One region of the Exiguobacterium sp. s183 genome, then DNA from elsewhere that is predicted to be linked to it. Evidence: predicted binding sites of a transcription regulator. Region 1 holds the regulator's gene; the other holds the start of a gene.

Region 1 (7,903 bases):
TACCCGTTCCGGCCTATATGCCTGGATATGAAGATGATGTCATCATGGCAGCAGGGACGTTCATTCAAGGTTCATCGATCGAGTTGTCAGCGGATGGACCGCTTCGAGCGCCATACACAGCGTATGTTCAAGGTGGTCTGACGTATGCTCATGTGAAAGTCGCGCTTATGTTGGCGTTGAGCCAATTACACGATAAAGGACTGGTCGAATTTAACGACCAAAATCAACAAGCACATTTGTAACCGTTCTGTCATGTTAACTTTCTTAACATCTATTGACAGGATTGTTGTCATGTATTATTCTCACATTGTGAGACAGAAAAGGAGGGGTAAGGATGGCTGATCAATTTCGTCGCTCCAACCCGTTGTTTCCGATTGGAATCGTCCAAGATCTGACGCAACTGACTGGTAGACAGATTCGGTATTATGAAGAACAGGGTCTGATTTCGCCTAGTCGGACGGAATCGAAACGACGGCTTTATTCCTTTAATGATGTCGAACGTCTACTCGCAATCAAGGATTACATTGACCAAGGCTTTAATTTGGCGGCAATTCGCCACATGTTAGAGCAAGAAGGTGAAAAAGAAGCGGAAACGTCTGCTCCGGCCGCACCAGTCAATGAAGCACCAAAGGTTTCGGAAAAAGAGTTACATCATTTGTTGAAAACACAGCTTCAAGAAGCCGGTCGTTTCAATAAGACGTCGCTCATTCAAGGCGAGCTTTCACGTTTTTATCGATAACGCCGCACACATCAACCATTACACAATGTGAGAGGGGACATTTTACCATGGCCAGAAAAACGTTCACAAAAGAAGACATTAAACGCATCGCACAAGAGGAAGACGTACGCTTTATTCGTCTTCAATTCACGGATATCCTCGGAACAATCAAAAACGTCGAGGTGCCGATCAGCCAATTGGACAAAGCACTTGATAACAAGATGATGTTTGACGGATCGTCAATCGAAGGATTCGTCCGCATCGAGGAATCAGACATGTACTTATATCCAGACCTCAACACATGGGTTGTCTTCCCGTGGACAGATGGCAGCGGAAAAGTCGCTCGCTTAATTTGTGATATTTATAACCCAGACGGTACACCATTCAGTGGTGACCCACGTGGTACACTCAAGCGTAACCTTGAGAAAATGCAAAAACTTGGCTTCTCAGCGTTCAACGTTGGACCAGAGCCAGAGTTCTTCTTGTTCAAGAAAGACGCATCAGGTCGTCCGACACTTGAGCTCAACGACCAAGGTGGATACTTCGACTTGGCGCCAGTTGACCTCGGTGAGAACTGCCGTAAAGAAATCGTCATCGAACTTGAAAACATGGGCTTTGAAATCGAAGCATCACACCACGAAGTTGCACCAGGACAACACGAAATCGACTTCAAATACGCAGATGCTGTCACAACGGCAGATAACATTCAAACGTTCAAGCTCGTTGTTAAGACGATCGCAGCGAAGTATGGTCTTCACGCGACATTCATGCCAAAACCACTCTTTGGAGTAAACGGTTCAGGAATGCACGCGAACATGTCACTCTTCAAAGGCGACACAAACGTCTTCTACGATCCAAATGGCGACATGGAACTTTCAGACACAGCTCGCGCGTTCACAGCTGGTATCTTGGAGCACGCTCGTGCGTTCACAGCAGTATGTAACCCGACTGTGAACTCTTACAAGCGTCTCGTACCTGGTTACGAAGCACCTTGCTACGTTGCATGGAGCGCACGCAACCGTTCACCACTCGTACGCGTACCAGCAGCACGTGGTCTTTCGACTCGTATCGAAGTACGTTCGGTTGACCCAGCAGCGAACCCGTACCTCGCACTTGCTGCCCTCTTGGCTTCAGGTCTTGACGGAATCGAAAAAGATTTGAATGCACCAAAACCAATCGACAGCAACATCTACGTGATGGACAAACCAGAGCGTGTAGCAAACGGGATTGACGATCTTCCGGCAACGCTCTTCGACGCACTCGAAGTCCTTCGTGCGGACAAAGTCGTGATGGAATCACTCGGTGAGCACATCGGCGAACACTTCCTCGAATTGAAAGAAATCGAGTGGGATATGTTCCGTATGCAAGTAACAGAGTGGGAACGCGATCAGTACATGACGCTCTACTAATAGAAGAGATATGCAAAAAAAGAGCACGGAATGACTTTCAGCTGAAGATCATTCCGTGCTCTTTATTTGCAATATTAAGTGTAGGGTCGCTCAATTGATTTCGTTATTGTTATGTTTGTTTATCCTCTTTTGACTTGATTGGAACCCAAACTTCGCTATAGACGTTCTCATAACCCATTTCAATTTTACTAAATGAAATCCCTGGTAAGTCTTGAAGTTCATATCCGGAAGATGGTAACCATTCTGCGTAGGTTTTAGCCATCGTTTCTTGAAGCGTTTGTGGGAACGGACCGCAATTCGGGAAGACAGCCCACAAGCTTTTCGGAATTGAGATTTGTTCTAGGTCATCATATACATCTTCTCTTGTCGTAGCGAACCCGATCATATGGGTCAAATATCCTTCTTCTTCTAAGTGACCATCATCGAAATTGAACGATGCATTTAGTACATGGTTCGGGTAAAGATTTCCCATTTCACGCATATGCATACGCTGTTGTTCACTTATAGACTGTGCTAATGCCACAATTTCTTGATTTATCCCTTCGAACTGAACAGGGACACGTTTTGAAACACCGACGATTTGAAATGCGTCTTTCTCTTCTATTTTGAATTCCATTGATGTTCCTCCTTTGATATCGATATAAAACGTGAAGCGAGGAAACGACTTTTGAATATGATTCTTCATGACTTCGGAAGGCAAGAATCCTGACCACTCTCGAAATGCTCTCGAGAAGCCTTCGATCGAATGGTAGCCATATCGAAATGCAACATCTGTCACGCTAGAACCATGAATCAATTCCTCATTCGCAATCGATAGACGGCGATTTCGGATGTAAGTAGTCAATGTCATTCCCGACATATACGAAAACACTCTTTTAAAATGGTGGGCAGAGAGCCCGGTGATTTTTGTGATGTCAGAATCTGAAATTTCTTCGGGCAATTGCTGTTCGATATGTTCCATTAACTCATTTAGCGCTTCTACCAACATCATCACCTCCTTCATAATTCGACTATAAGGGAATGGCATCTGAGTATCTTGATGATTTGAGTACAAGAATTATCGGATTGGAAAAATGAATGCATACTTCAATACATTATGTTATGAATACCCTAATGTGTTGCGAATTCGTCTGTAAAAAAAGACCACCTCCGCGAAAAATCGGTAGGTGGTCCTTTAAATTGTTCAGAATGCTTTCTTGAAGAATGTCGATGTATAGTCAAGCGTCGTGTGCAGGGTCGTTGCAAATACAAGTCCTAAAAAGAACGACATGCCGTGTACGTCCACCCACGACCGGATTTCTGTTTCATATGCTGTGAAAGGCAAAAGCAGAATGAGTGGGAAGCCGATGTACGCAATCCGAATCAGATCACTCAAAACAGGTAAATGCGAAAAGAGCGAACGGTGCGGCATGAGCTTCACATATGGGAGCCACATGAATTTAAGTGGACCCCATCTGTAATAGGCATCTGATTTTAAGTCAAGGTCCGGGGAGAGCCAGAGTGTACCAATAATCGCACCGATGATCAATGCGAACGGGATATCGATGTCAATAAAAGGCGTGGCAACCGCAAGTGCGCCGGTTGCCACGAGATTCGTTCGGGTATGGGTCTTGCCACTAGCCATTAATGAATCGTCCGGTATACACCGATGACCTTCCCTAAAATCGAGACGTTGTCAAAATACATTGCTTCCAACTCATCGTTTTCCGGTTGAAGACGGACTTTTGAAGCTTCTTTATAAATCCGTTTCACAGTCGCCTCGCCCTCATCGGTCATAGCGACGACAATCTCTCCATTGTCGGCGGTGCTTTGCTGACGAACGAGCACGCGGTCCCCGTCCAAAATTCCGGCGTTGATCATCGAATCTCCGGAAACGGACAACATATATACATTATCTGAACCGACGATATGTGCCGGGAGCGGGAAGTGTTCTTCCACGTTCTCGATGGCGGTAATCGGTGTCCCGGCGGTAACTTTCCCGATGACCGGTACGTACATGACGGACTCTTGCTCTTCCATTGCCGGCATATCTTCAGTCAAAATTTCAATCGCGCGAGGTTTCGTCTTGTCTCGACGGATCAACCCGCGTTTTTCCAAACGATCTAAGTGACCGTGTACGGTCGAACTAGAAGCAAGGCCGACGGCTTCTCCAATTTCACGAACAGAAGGCGGATATCCCTTTGCCCGAACTTCGTCTTTGATGAAATCAAGAATCTGTTGTTGTCGCGCTGACATTTTTTTCATTATGTTCACCTCGATGTAATCGAATAACCTGCAAACGCATCCTATTCTTTATGTGTCTAGTGTAACACAAGAACACATGAGCGTACAAACATTCGTTCGTTTTTTTTGTGTTGACCGAACACGGGTTCTTGTTTTATGATGAGAACAGATAAACGAACAAACGTTCTAACGAACATATATTCTTATACAGGAGGCAATGCAATCATGAAAGATACACTTAACGGAATCATTTTAGTCGGGATGCTCTTGGTCGGGATGTTCGCTTTTTATTTGGCAGGGGAGATGCGAGGGGAACCGGCAGTAGTCGAACCAGTCGTCACTATGGAGGAACGTACGATTGAAGAAGAAGTCGCTTATGTCCAAGCGGAATCACTCGAAGCACAAATTATGGCAGAGCGAGAAGAGCATCATGAACGAAAAACAAAATGGTATGCCGCTGAGTGAATGTTGATCATTGCGAACCGTTCTTGAACTGTGTATCGTAAGGAATGAATGCGATGAAAGGGAGTGATGCGATGCGAGTCGTCATCTATTGTCGGGTATCGACGAACAAGTCAACCCAAGAGACATCACTCAGTCGGCAAGTCGATGAATTGCAGCGTCTGGCTTCGCAACTAGGGGCAGAAGTCATAGAGATCATCACGGAGCAAGAGAGTGGATATGAAGTGAATCGACAGGGGCTCCTTGATTTACTTGACCATGTGTCGATGTCTGATTTGGATGCCGTACTTGTCACGGACGATAGTCGCTTGGGACGAGGAAATGCCAAGATTGCCATCTTGCATACATTGATGAAGCATGACGTTCGGTTGCTGACGATGCAATCGACGTCGGACTATGTCGTTTCCGATGCCGAAAAAATGGTTTTAGAGATTGTAAGTGTTGTGGAAGAGTACCAACGTAAAATTCACAACGCTAAAATTTCTCGCGGGATGCGCCGCGCCGTCGCCAACGGATTCAACCCACAGCGCAATATTCAAAACAATGATCAAGGTGGGCGACATCGAATCGAAGTGCCGATTGAGGAGATTATCCAACTGCGCGAGCGCGGGTTGACGTTTGCTGAGATTGCGGCAACCCTCCGTGGATTCGGTTATGAAGTGTCGAAAGCGACCGTCAATCGACGGTATCTCGAGCACCAGTCAGTAGCTGAAACTTGATTCTTCCTCTCTGATTTTGTAAAGTATAAGAACAAATTCACTAGAGAGGGGGCGAGTCAGATGTTAGCACCAGGACAATTGGAGCGAATCAATTTCCTCGCCAACAAAGCGAAGACAGAAGGACTGTCTCAAGAAGAAATGAACGAACAACAAGACTTGCGTCAAGAATATTTGAAGGCGTTCCGTCAATCGTTCAAATCACAAATGATGGGGATGAAAGTCGTCGATCCAGATGGAAATGACGTCACCCCAGAGAAATTGAAAGAAGATCAAAAACGCTATCGTGGCGAGTGATGCTGAATGCACATCCTATTTCGTATAGGATGTGCATTTTTGTTATACACGAACGGTCATCAGACGAACGGATTGCGGTTTTTTTAAGGCAATTGAAGGAAACGATTTCACTAAATGTGTTATACTAATTAATTAGTTGTGACACACGAATGAGTGTGATAAAATATGACGGGTAGAAAACCTTCTTAACACAGAGAGGATGAAATTAGTGGAAACAACTACTAAAGAATTATTAGCGATTAACTCGATCCGGACGCTCTCAATTGATGCGGTCCAAAAAGCGAACTCTGGTCACCCAGGGATGCCAATGGGTGCTGCACCTATGGCGTTTACACTTTGGACAGACAAAATGCGTCACAACCCGAAAAACCCAAACTGGTTCAACCGTGACCGTTTTGTACTTTCGGCAGGTCATGGATCGATGCTCTTGTATTCGCTCCTTCACTTGTCTGGGTATGATTTGTCGATGGACGACCTTAAATCATTCCGTCAAATGGACTCGAAGACTCCTGGTCACCCAGAGTACCGTCATACGGCTGGTGTCGATGCGACGACGGGCCCGCTTGGACAAGGGATTGCAATGGCTGTCGGGATGGCCATGGCAGAGAAGCACTTAGAAGCGACTTACAACCGCGACGAGTTCAACGTCGTTGACCACTATACGTTCGGGATTTGCGGAGACGGAGACTTAATGGAAGGTGTATCGGCAGAAGCAGCATCACTCGCTGGTCACTTGAAGCTCGGTAAACTCGTCGTTCTTTACGATTCAAACGATATCTCACTCGATGGCGATCTTCACAAATCGTTCTCTGAAAGCGTAGAAGATCGTTTCAACGCGTATGGATGGCAAGTCATTCGTGTCGAAGACGGAACAGATATCGATTCAATCGCAAAAGCAATCGATGCGGCGAAAGCTGAGACGTCAAAACCGACATTGATCGAAGTGAAAACGGTCATCGGATTCGGTTCACCGAACAAATCAGGTAAATCGGCGTCGCACGGCGCTCCACTTGGAGATGCTGAAATCGAATTGACGAAACAGTTCTATAAATGGGAAGGCGAGTCATTCTACGTACCAAACGAAGTATACGACTTGTTCAACGAGAAAGTTGTCGAGCCTGGTGCGAAATATGAGTCAAACTGGAACGAACTCGTAGAAGCATATAAAGCGGCGCACCCGGAACTCGGTGCACAGTTCGAGCGTGCGATGAACAACGAACTTCCTGAAGGTTGGGACAGCGAGTTGCCAACATTCGAAATTGGTTCGAAAAAAGCAACACGTCAAACGAGCGGTGAAGTCTTAAACGCAATCGCAAAAGCAGTACCGACTCTCTTCGGTGGATCTGCTGACCTTGCAGGTTCAAACAACTCGATGATTAAAGGTGCAGTGGACTTCGATGAAGATCCAGCTGGACGTAACATCTGGTTTGGTGTACGTGAGTTCGCAATGGCAGCAGCTGTAAACGGAATGGCTCTTCACGGTGGCGTCCTTCCATACGGTGCGACATTCTTCGTCTTCTCGGATTACCTTCGCCCGGCAGTTCGTCTTGCTGCACTCATGGGACTTCCGTCAACGTTCATCTTGACACACGACTCAATTGCAGTTGGTGAAGATGGCCCGACACACGAGCCAGTTGAACATTTGATGAGTTTCCGCGCGATGCCGAACCTCTCTGTTCTTCGTCCGGCAGACGGGAAAGAAACAATCGCTGCTTGGAAACAAGCGGTAACATCGAAAACGACACCTTCACTCCTCGTCTTGACACGTCAAGCGTTGCCAGAGCTCGAAGGCACATCGGTTGAAACGGCAGCAAAAGGAGCATACGTCGTTGCAGGTGAATCGAAAGATGCAGACGTCCTCTTGCTCGGTACGGGTTCTGAAGTACACGTCCTCGTTGAAGCGCGTGAGCAGCTTGCGTCTGAAGGCGTGAATGCGGCAGTCGTATCGATGCCATCATGGGAACTCTTTGAAGCACAATCTGCTGAGTATAAAGAGTCTGTTCTTCCATCTTCAATCACGAAACGTGTCTCACTTGAAGCGGGTGCGACACTTGGATGGTACAAATATGTAGGATTCG
Region 2 (7,903 bases), on a different contig from region 1:
TCTTCTACTGGAATCGCTCGAAATCGATGCGACTTCTCGGAATCATCTTGTTGATTGCCGGTCCCGTTCTCTTTATCGTCTTTGCGATTAGTGCATTCACGATGTTTGATACACAGATGATGGATTGGCAACAGATGGAGTATGAAATGAATTTGTAATCAAAAAAATCCCGAAGGCAGCGCCTTCGGGATTTGCTTATTGTTGATGGAACGGATTATTCAAATCGGCTGGGTCGACGGGATCGACCGGATCCGACGGCTCCGTCTGTTCTTCCTCAAGGAAAGTCGACGGTGTATACACCGATCCGTGTTCCAAATCGATTGTACCGGTACGTGTACCCGCTTCGACTTCGATGCGAGGCGTTTGACCTCGACCGGACAAGAATTCGAGACGACGCTGCGCAACGTCTTTTCGGTCACGAATGATCTCGAGTTCGTCGAGTAAGCAGTGGAGTCCCCCGAAGTTCGTCTCGAGTTCTCCTTCCACCTCGACGCCGTGTGGCAACACGAGTCGAATATTTCCGGCGAGCGAAGCGAGTTCGAACTTGGCCGGACGTGCTGTCGCGAGTTCCGCGCGGATGTTGCCGTTCCCTGTCTTGAGGGATGCTTTATCGTACTTCCCTCCGACGATGACGGCCCCGTTTCCGGTACGGACGTGCACGAGCTCCGCCTCAACGCCTTCCACCTCGACTGTCCCGTTTCCGGTATTGAGAAGGAGTTCAGACGCGTGTACTTCATGTAGGACAACGCGACCGTTCGCCGTTTGCACGCGGACGTTCTCAACGTCCAAACCATCGGCACGGACTTCCCCGTTCAACGTCTGAATATGAAGATGGTTGAAATGGTGGTGCGGGACGTACAGTTCCACGTGGGCCCGGACGAGCTTGTCACGCAAGGAGACGACGAGACGGTCACCAATGACGGAATGCTTGACCGCCGATTGCAACTGTTCGAGCGCTTTGTCCGCGTCTTGTTGGCGAAGCGGACGACCGGTCACGATGAGCTCACAATCTTCTGCATCTGACGAGACGATGGTCGCCGATGCGTTGAAGAGATCGAGTGAGATGTCGCTACCCGTGAATGGGAATGATTTCGAATACGTCACTTCTGGTCCGAAGTTCGAGCTGAAGGAGAAGTCGCTGTCACGAAGCTTCGTGACGAGTCCTTCTACCGCAGACGTCAGTTTCGTCGTGAGCGATTCGACCGAATAGGCATCGACCTTCTCCGTGTCTTGTCGCTCTTCTAACGCCTGGACTTGTTCTGGTTCGAGGCGCTCGAGACGCTCGAGTTGCGTCATCGCCTCCTCGATTGTCATCTTGCCTTCCTTCACTTGCTGGAGAATCAGTTCACGCATTTCTTGTTTCACGTTCGTTTTCCCCCTTCAATTTGGTTGCACGTCAATTACCTTCCCGTTTCTCACCATTTCTATACTTATTTCTTTTTTCCTGCTTTTGGTTTCACGCGAGCCGCATCTCGTTCGAGGACCGGCTTCAAATACTTGCCGGTATACGACCCAGACACTTCGGCAACTTCTTCCGGCGTTCCCGTCGCGACGATGAGTCCGCCGCCGTCCCCGCCTTCTGGTCCGAGGTCAATCAAATAATCGGCTGACTTGATGACGTCAAGGTTATGTTCGATGACGAGCACCGTGTCCCCGTTCTCGACGAGGCGCTGCAACACTTTCAACAAGCGTGCGATGTCGTCGACATGAAGACCTGTCGTCGGTTCGTCCAAAATATAAATCGTCTTCCCGGTCGAACGTTTATGAAGCTCCGAAGCGAGTTTGACACGCTGGGCTTCCCCGCCGGAAAGTTCAGTCGCTGGCTGACCGAGTTTCATATAGCCAAGACCGACGTCATAGATGGTCTGAATCTTTCGCTTGATTTTCGGAATTTTGTCAAAGAATTCGAGCCCTTCCTCAATCGTCATATCGAGGACATCGGCAATCGTCTTCCCTTTATACTTCACTTCGAGCGTCTCGCGGTTATAGCGTTTCCCGTGACAGACTTCACATGGCACGTACACGTCCGGCAAGAAGTGCATCTCGATTTTGATGATTCCGTCCCCACGGCACGCTTCACAGCGTCCGCCTTTCACGTTGAAACTGAAGCGCCCTTTCTTATAGCCGCGCATCTTCGCTTCGTTCGTCGAGGCGAAGACGTCACGGATGTCGTCGAAGACGCCCGTATACGTCGCCGGGTTTGAACGCGGTGTACGCCCGATTGGAGATTGGTCGATATCGATGACTTTATCGATATGCTCAAGACCTTCAATCTTCTTATGTTTCCCTGGCTTCGCTTTGGCACGGTTCATGTTGTGTGCGAGCGATTTATAGAGAATCTCGTTGATGAGTGTCGATTTCCCAGAACCGGATACACCCGTCACGGCGACGAACATCCCGAGCGGAATCGAGACGTCGACATCTTTCAAGTTGTTCTCTTCCGCCTTGACGATCTTCAAGAACCGTTCGTCCGGCATCTTCCGTTCAGCCGGGAGCGGGATGAACTTCTTCCCGGCAAGGTATTGACCCGTGAGCGAGTTCTTGTTTTTCATCAGTTGCTTCGGCGTCCCGGCAGCGATGACTTGTCCACCGTGCTCCCCGGCACCGGGTCCGATATCGATCAAATAGTCGGCTTCCATCATCGTATCTTCATCATGCTCGACGACGATGAGCGTGTTGCCGATGTCTCGCATCTGTTTGAGCGTGGCAATCAAACGGTCGTTGTCTCGTTGGTGAAGACCGATCGACGGTTCATCGAGGACGTACAAGACACCTGTGAGACGTGAACCGATTTGCGTCGCAAGTCGAATCCGCTGGGCTTCTCCACCTGAGAGGGTTCCCGCGGCACGAGACAGCGTCAAATAGTCGAGACCGACGTTATTCAAGAAGCTGAGTCGCTCTCGAATCTCCTGCAAGATAAGACGGGCGATGGCGATATCTTTTTCACTGAGCTGTTCATTCAGTCCTTCGAAGAACGCGAGTGCATTCACGACAGACTTTTCCGTCACTTGTCCGACGTGCTGGCCGGTGATCTTGACGGCGAGTGACTCTTCTTTCAAGCGATAGCCGTGACATGTCGGGCAGGCGTGGGTCGCCATATACATCTCCATCTGTTCGCGGATGTAGTCGGACGTTGTCTCCCGGTAGCGTCGCTCGATGTTACGGAGCACCCCTTCAAAGAAGATTGTGTTCGTCCGGACCTGACCGAAGTCGTTCTCATAACGGAAGAGGAATGACTCTTCCGAAGAACCGTTCAAGACGAGGTCCTGGTCACGTTTTGACAGACGTTCGAACGGCACGTCCATGTCGATGTTGAAATGCTGGCACATCGCCGCCAACAGTTGCGGATAGTACTGGGAACTCGTCGGTTGCCATGCAGCGACCGCCCCTTCTTTTAACGTCTTCGATGGATCAGGGATGACGAGTTCTGGGTCGACGTCTAGTTTCGTCCCAAGACCATCACACGTCGGGCAAGCCCCGAACGGTGAGTTGAAAGAGAACATACGTGGCTCGAGTTCTCCAATCGAGAATCCACAAATCGGGCAAGCGTGGTGTTCGCTGAAAAGAAGCTCGGTCCCGTCCATCTTGTCGATGATGACACGTCCGTCGGCGAGGCGTAACGCCGTCTCGAGAGAGTCGGCAAGGCGCCCTTCGACGTCAGGTCGGACGACAAGACGGTCGACGACGACTTCGATCGAGTGCTTCTTGTTTTTGTCGAGCTCGATCTCATCTGTCAATTCGATGGTCTCTCCGTTCACGCGGACACGGACGAATCCTTCTTTCTTCAACGAATCGAACACTTTGACGTGCGTTCCTTTACGACCTGACACGATCGGTGCCAAAATCTGAAGTCGCGTCCGTTCCGGCAATTCCATCACCTGGTCGACCATCTGCGAAATCGTCTGACTCGAGATCTCGATACCGTGGTTCGGACAGACCGGTTTCCCGATTCGTGCGAACAAGAGTCGGAGATAGTCGTAAATCTCTGTCACCGTTCCGACGGTCGAGCGCGGGTTTCGGCTCGTTGTCTTCTGGTCGATCGAGATGGCCGGACTTAAGCCTTCAATCGTATCGACGTCCGGCTTATCCATCTGTCCGAGGAACTGACGAGCGTACGCAGATAAACTCTCGACGTAGCGTCGCTGCCCTTCCGCATAAATCGTGTCGAACGCGAGCGACGACTTCCCGGAGCCGGACAAGCCCGTCAAGACGACGAGCTGGTCACGTGGGATATCGATGTCGATATTTTTTAAATTGTTGACGCGTGCCCCTTTGATGACAATCGCATTTTTCTTTTCAGCCATTTAATTCCCTACCTTCAACTCCAAGATTAAGTCACGCAATTCGGCCGCACGCTCGAACTGGAGATCGCGCGCCGCTTGCTTCATTTCTTCTTCTAGTTTGGCAATCGCCGCCTCGCGTTCGGCCGGCTTCATCGTACTGAGCGATTCGAGTGCCTCTTCTTCGGCCTCGACCGTCGCTCGGATGACACCACGGACGTCTTTTCGAATCGTCTGTGGCGTAATGCCATGTTCTTCATTATATGCTTGTTGGATTGTCCGACGACGATCCGTCTCTTCGATGGCTCGTGCCATCGAATCGGTCATCTTGTCCGCAAATAGGATGACGTGTCCGTTCGCATTACGGGCCGCCCGTCCAATCGTCTGGATGAGCGAACGGTCGGAACGGAGGAATCCTTCCTTATCGGCATCGAGAATCGTCACGAGACTGACTTCCGGAATGTCGAGCCCTTCTCGTAACAAGTTGATTCCGACGAGCACGTCATATTTCCCGAGACGAAGGTCACGGATGATCTCAATCCGTTCGAGCGTCTTGATCTCGGAGTGCATATAGTTGACCTTGATTCCCGCTTCACGCAAGTAGTCGGACAAGTCTTCTGCCATTTTCTTCGTGAGTGTCGTCACGAGAACGCGCTCGTCTCGCTTGATGCGTTCGCGAATCTGGTCCATCAAGTAGTCGATTTGTCCTTTGATCGGATGAATCTCGATGGTCGGGTCGAGTAACCCTGTCGGACGAATGATCTGCTCGATCATGTTCGGTGTATGTTCGAGCTCGTACGGACCTGGTGTCGCCGAGATGAAGATCGCTTGTGACAATTTTTTCTCGAACTCATCGAATTTGAGCGGACGGTTGTCCTTCGCAGAAGGAAGACGGAACCCGTGGTCGACGAGCACTTGTTTCCGCGCCTGGTCCCCGTTATACATCCCGCGCACTTGCGGGAGCGTCACGTGTGACTCATCGGCGACGAGGAGGAAGTCTTCCGGGAAGTAGTCGATCAATGTATACGGGGTCGAGCCCTCCGGCATCAAGTTCAAGTGTCGCGAATAGTTCTCGATGCCTGAACAATACCCCATTTCACGCATCATCTCCAAATCGTAATGCGTTCGCTGCTCAAGACGCTGTGCCTCAAGTAGCTTCCCTTCTTCACGGAACTTCTCGAGCTGCTCCTCGAGTTCCGCTTCGATGTTGACGATTGCTTTTTGCAGTTTCTCGTCACGCGTGACGAAGTGGGATGCCGGGAAGATGGCGACATGATCACGGTCCGCGATGATTTCACCCGTCAACGGGTCCATCTCACGGATCCGGTCAATCTCGTCCCCGAAAAATTCGATGCGCATGCAGTGTTCGTCACGTGACGCCGGGAAGATTTCGACGACGTCCCCACGTACACGGAAACGTCCACGCTGGAAGTCGATATCGTTTCGTTCATATTGAATGTCGATGAGCTTACGAAGCATCTCATCACGACCCATCTCTTTACCGACGCGGAGACTCAATACGAGACTGCGATATTCTTCCGGGTTACCGAGACCATATATACAGGAAACGGATGCAACGATGATGACGTCATCCCGCTCGAAGAGAGCCGACGTCGCCGAGTGACGCAGCTTATCAATTTCATCGTTGATAGAGGCATCCTTCTCGATGAACGTATCGGTCGAAGGCACGTACGCTTCTGGTTGATAATAGTCATAGTAACTGACAAAATATTCGACCGCGTTGTTCGGGAAGAACTCTTTGAACTCGGAATACAATTGACCAGCGAGCGTCTTGTTGTGAGCCAGGACGAGTGTCGGCTTCTTCACTTCTTGGATGACGTTCGAGACGGTGAACGTCTTCCCTGTTCCGGTCGCCCCGAGGAGTGTCTGATAACGGTCACCCCGATTGACGCCTTCGACAAGTTGTCGAATCGCTTCAGGCTGGTCACCTCCTGGTTGAAATTCAGATTGTAATGCAAACGGAATCGATTCCATAAGATACTCCTCACCTTCTCATTTCATAGTGTCTTGATTATACCATAGACACGAACAAATATTCGCTTATTAGCTTGCATACGGATTTAAGCCTTTTCTCTTATATATCATCATTTCTTTTTCCTTTACTGTCTCAAAAGAAACATCAAATCTTGTTGTGTTCAACCTTCGAGAAACGCTTCACAATCGTTTTTGTAGCATAGAACACGAAAAGTCGGATCCTGGACCTTGTTCCTATTCGATTGAAATTCCCGTGATTTTTTTTAAAGGATGTCAAAATCGTATACTTCTCGCTCTCCATCTGACTCTTTATGTGAAGTTTACAGGTGTAAATGTGAACATTTGTAGGAAAAAAGTAGGATTTTTGAAAAACACTGTTTTAAAACGCTTACATTTTGGGCATATAATGAAGTGGTAAGTCAAATTGCATAAGGGAGAAAGGGGAGTATCACATGTCAGCATTTGTAAGTGAAATTATCGGTACGATGCTATTGATTCTGCTCGGTAACGGTGTCGTCGCCGGCGTCGTCCTCCGCCATTCCAAAGCGGAAAACTCTGGCTGGATTGTTATCACCATGGGTTGGGGTCTTGCCGTTATGGTCGGGGTCTACGCAGCCGGTATTTACGGAGGCGCACACATCAACCCTGCCGTCACGATTGGTCTCGCGACAGCAGGCGAATTCCCATGGGCCGATGTCCCACTCTACATCCTTGCTCAGTTTATCGGAGCGTTCATCGGGGCATGTTTGGTATATGTCCACTACAAGCCGCATTACGATGCGACGGACGATCCAGGCTTGAAACTCGCAACGTTCTCTACTGCACCAGGTATCCGAAGCACACCGTACAACTTGATTGGTGAGATTATCGGAACATTCGTCCTCTTGTTCGCGTTGTTGTCATTCGGGGCAAACACATTCGCAGATGGACTCAATCCGCTCATCGTTGGTTTCTTGATCGTCTCAATCGGTCTCTCGCTCGGTGGTACGACGGGATATGCGATCAACCCGGCACGTGACCTTGGGCCACGTATCGCGCACGCCATTCTTCCGATTAAAGGAAAAGGATCTTCAGACTGGGGCTATTCATGGATTCCAGTTGTCGGTCCGATTATCGGTGCTGTCATCGCCGCACTCGTTTACGGCATTCTCGTCCCTTAACACATAATTTTGAAGGAGGAAATCACATATGGCGAAAGAAAAACGTTATATTTTAGCATTGGACCAAGGAACGACAAGTTCACGGGCAATCATTTTTGATCATGATGGAAAAATCGTCACAGTCGCACAGCGCGAATTCAAACAATACTTCCCAAAACCAGGCTGGGTTGAGCATAACGCCAATGAGATCTGGGGTTCTGTCCTCGCCGTTATGGCGGAAGCGTTCGGTTCGGCGGATATCGACCCGAATGAAATCGCAGGAATCGGGATCACGAACCAACGTGAGACTGCGGTCGTTTGGGAGAAAGAAACAGGACGTCCTGTTTATAACGCGGTTGTTTGGCAATCACGTCAAACGGCTGATATCTGTGAAGAGCTAAAAGCGGCAGGTCACTCGGACATGGTTCGTGACAAAACGGGTCTTCTCATCGACGCCTACTTCTCAGGTACGAAAGTCAAATGGATTTT

Evidence for each region. Region 1 encodes LexA, which represses DNA repair genes until DNA is damaged. Its sites were predicted from a motif close to CGAACATATGTTCG; they were not measured.
Region 2: a site for LexA is predicted at 6,327-6,340, ahead of uvrB (excinuclease ABC subunit UvrB). Genes of this name have one in related genera too.

Annotation. Positions count from the first base shown of each region.
Region 1 covers NZ_JACSKN010000001.1:373,809-381,711, forward strand. Annotated here, with positions in the region: gene KNP62_RS01930 (methionine gamma-lyase family protein) at 1-242, shown strand, start outside; gene KNP62_RS01935 (MerR family transcriptional regulator) at 335-739, shown strand; gene glnA (type I glutamate--ammonia ligase) at 787-2,127, shown strand; gene KNP62_RS01945 (AraC family transcriptional regulator) at 2,237-3,112, opposite strand; gene KNP62_RS01950 (metal-binding protein) at 3,311-3,751, opposite strand; gene lexA (transcriptional repressor LexA) at 3,751-4,371, opposite strand; gene KNP62_RS01960 (hypothetical protein) at 4,576-4,815, shown strand; gene KNP62_RS01965 (YneB family resolvase-like protein) at 4,887-5,531, shown strand; gene KNP62_RS01970 (DUF896 domain-containing protein) at 5,592-5,825, shown strand; gene tkt (transketolase) at 6,025-7,903, shown strand, end outside.
Region 2 covers NZ_JACSKN010000006.1:78,392-86,294, forward strand. Annotated here, with positions in the region: gene KNP62_RS13305 (hypothetical protein) at 1-158, shown strand, start outside; gene KNP62_RS13310 (DUF4097 family beta strand repeat-containing protein) at 196-1,365, opposite strand; gene uvrA (excinuclease ABC subunit UvrA) at 1,431-4,304, opposite strand; gene uvrB (excinuclease ABC subunit UvrB) at 4,305-6,275, opposite strand; gene KNP62_RS13325 (MIP/aquaporin family protein) at 6,728-7,435, shown strand; gene glpK (glycerol kinase GlpK) at 7,464-7,903, shown strand, end outside.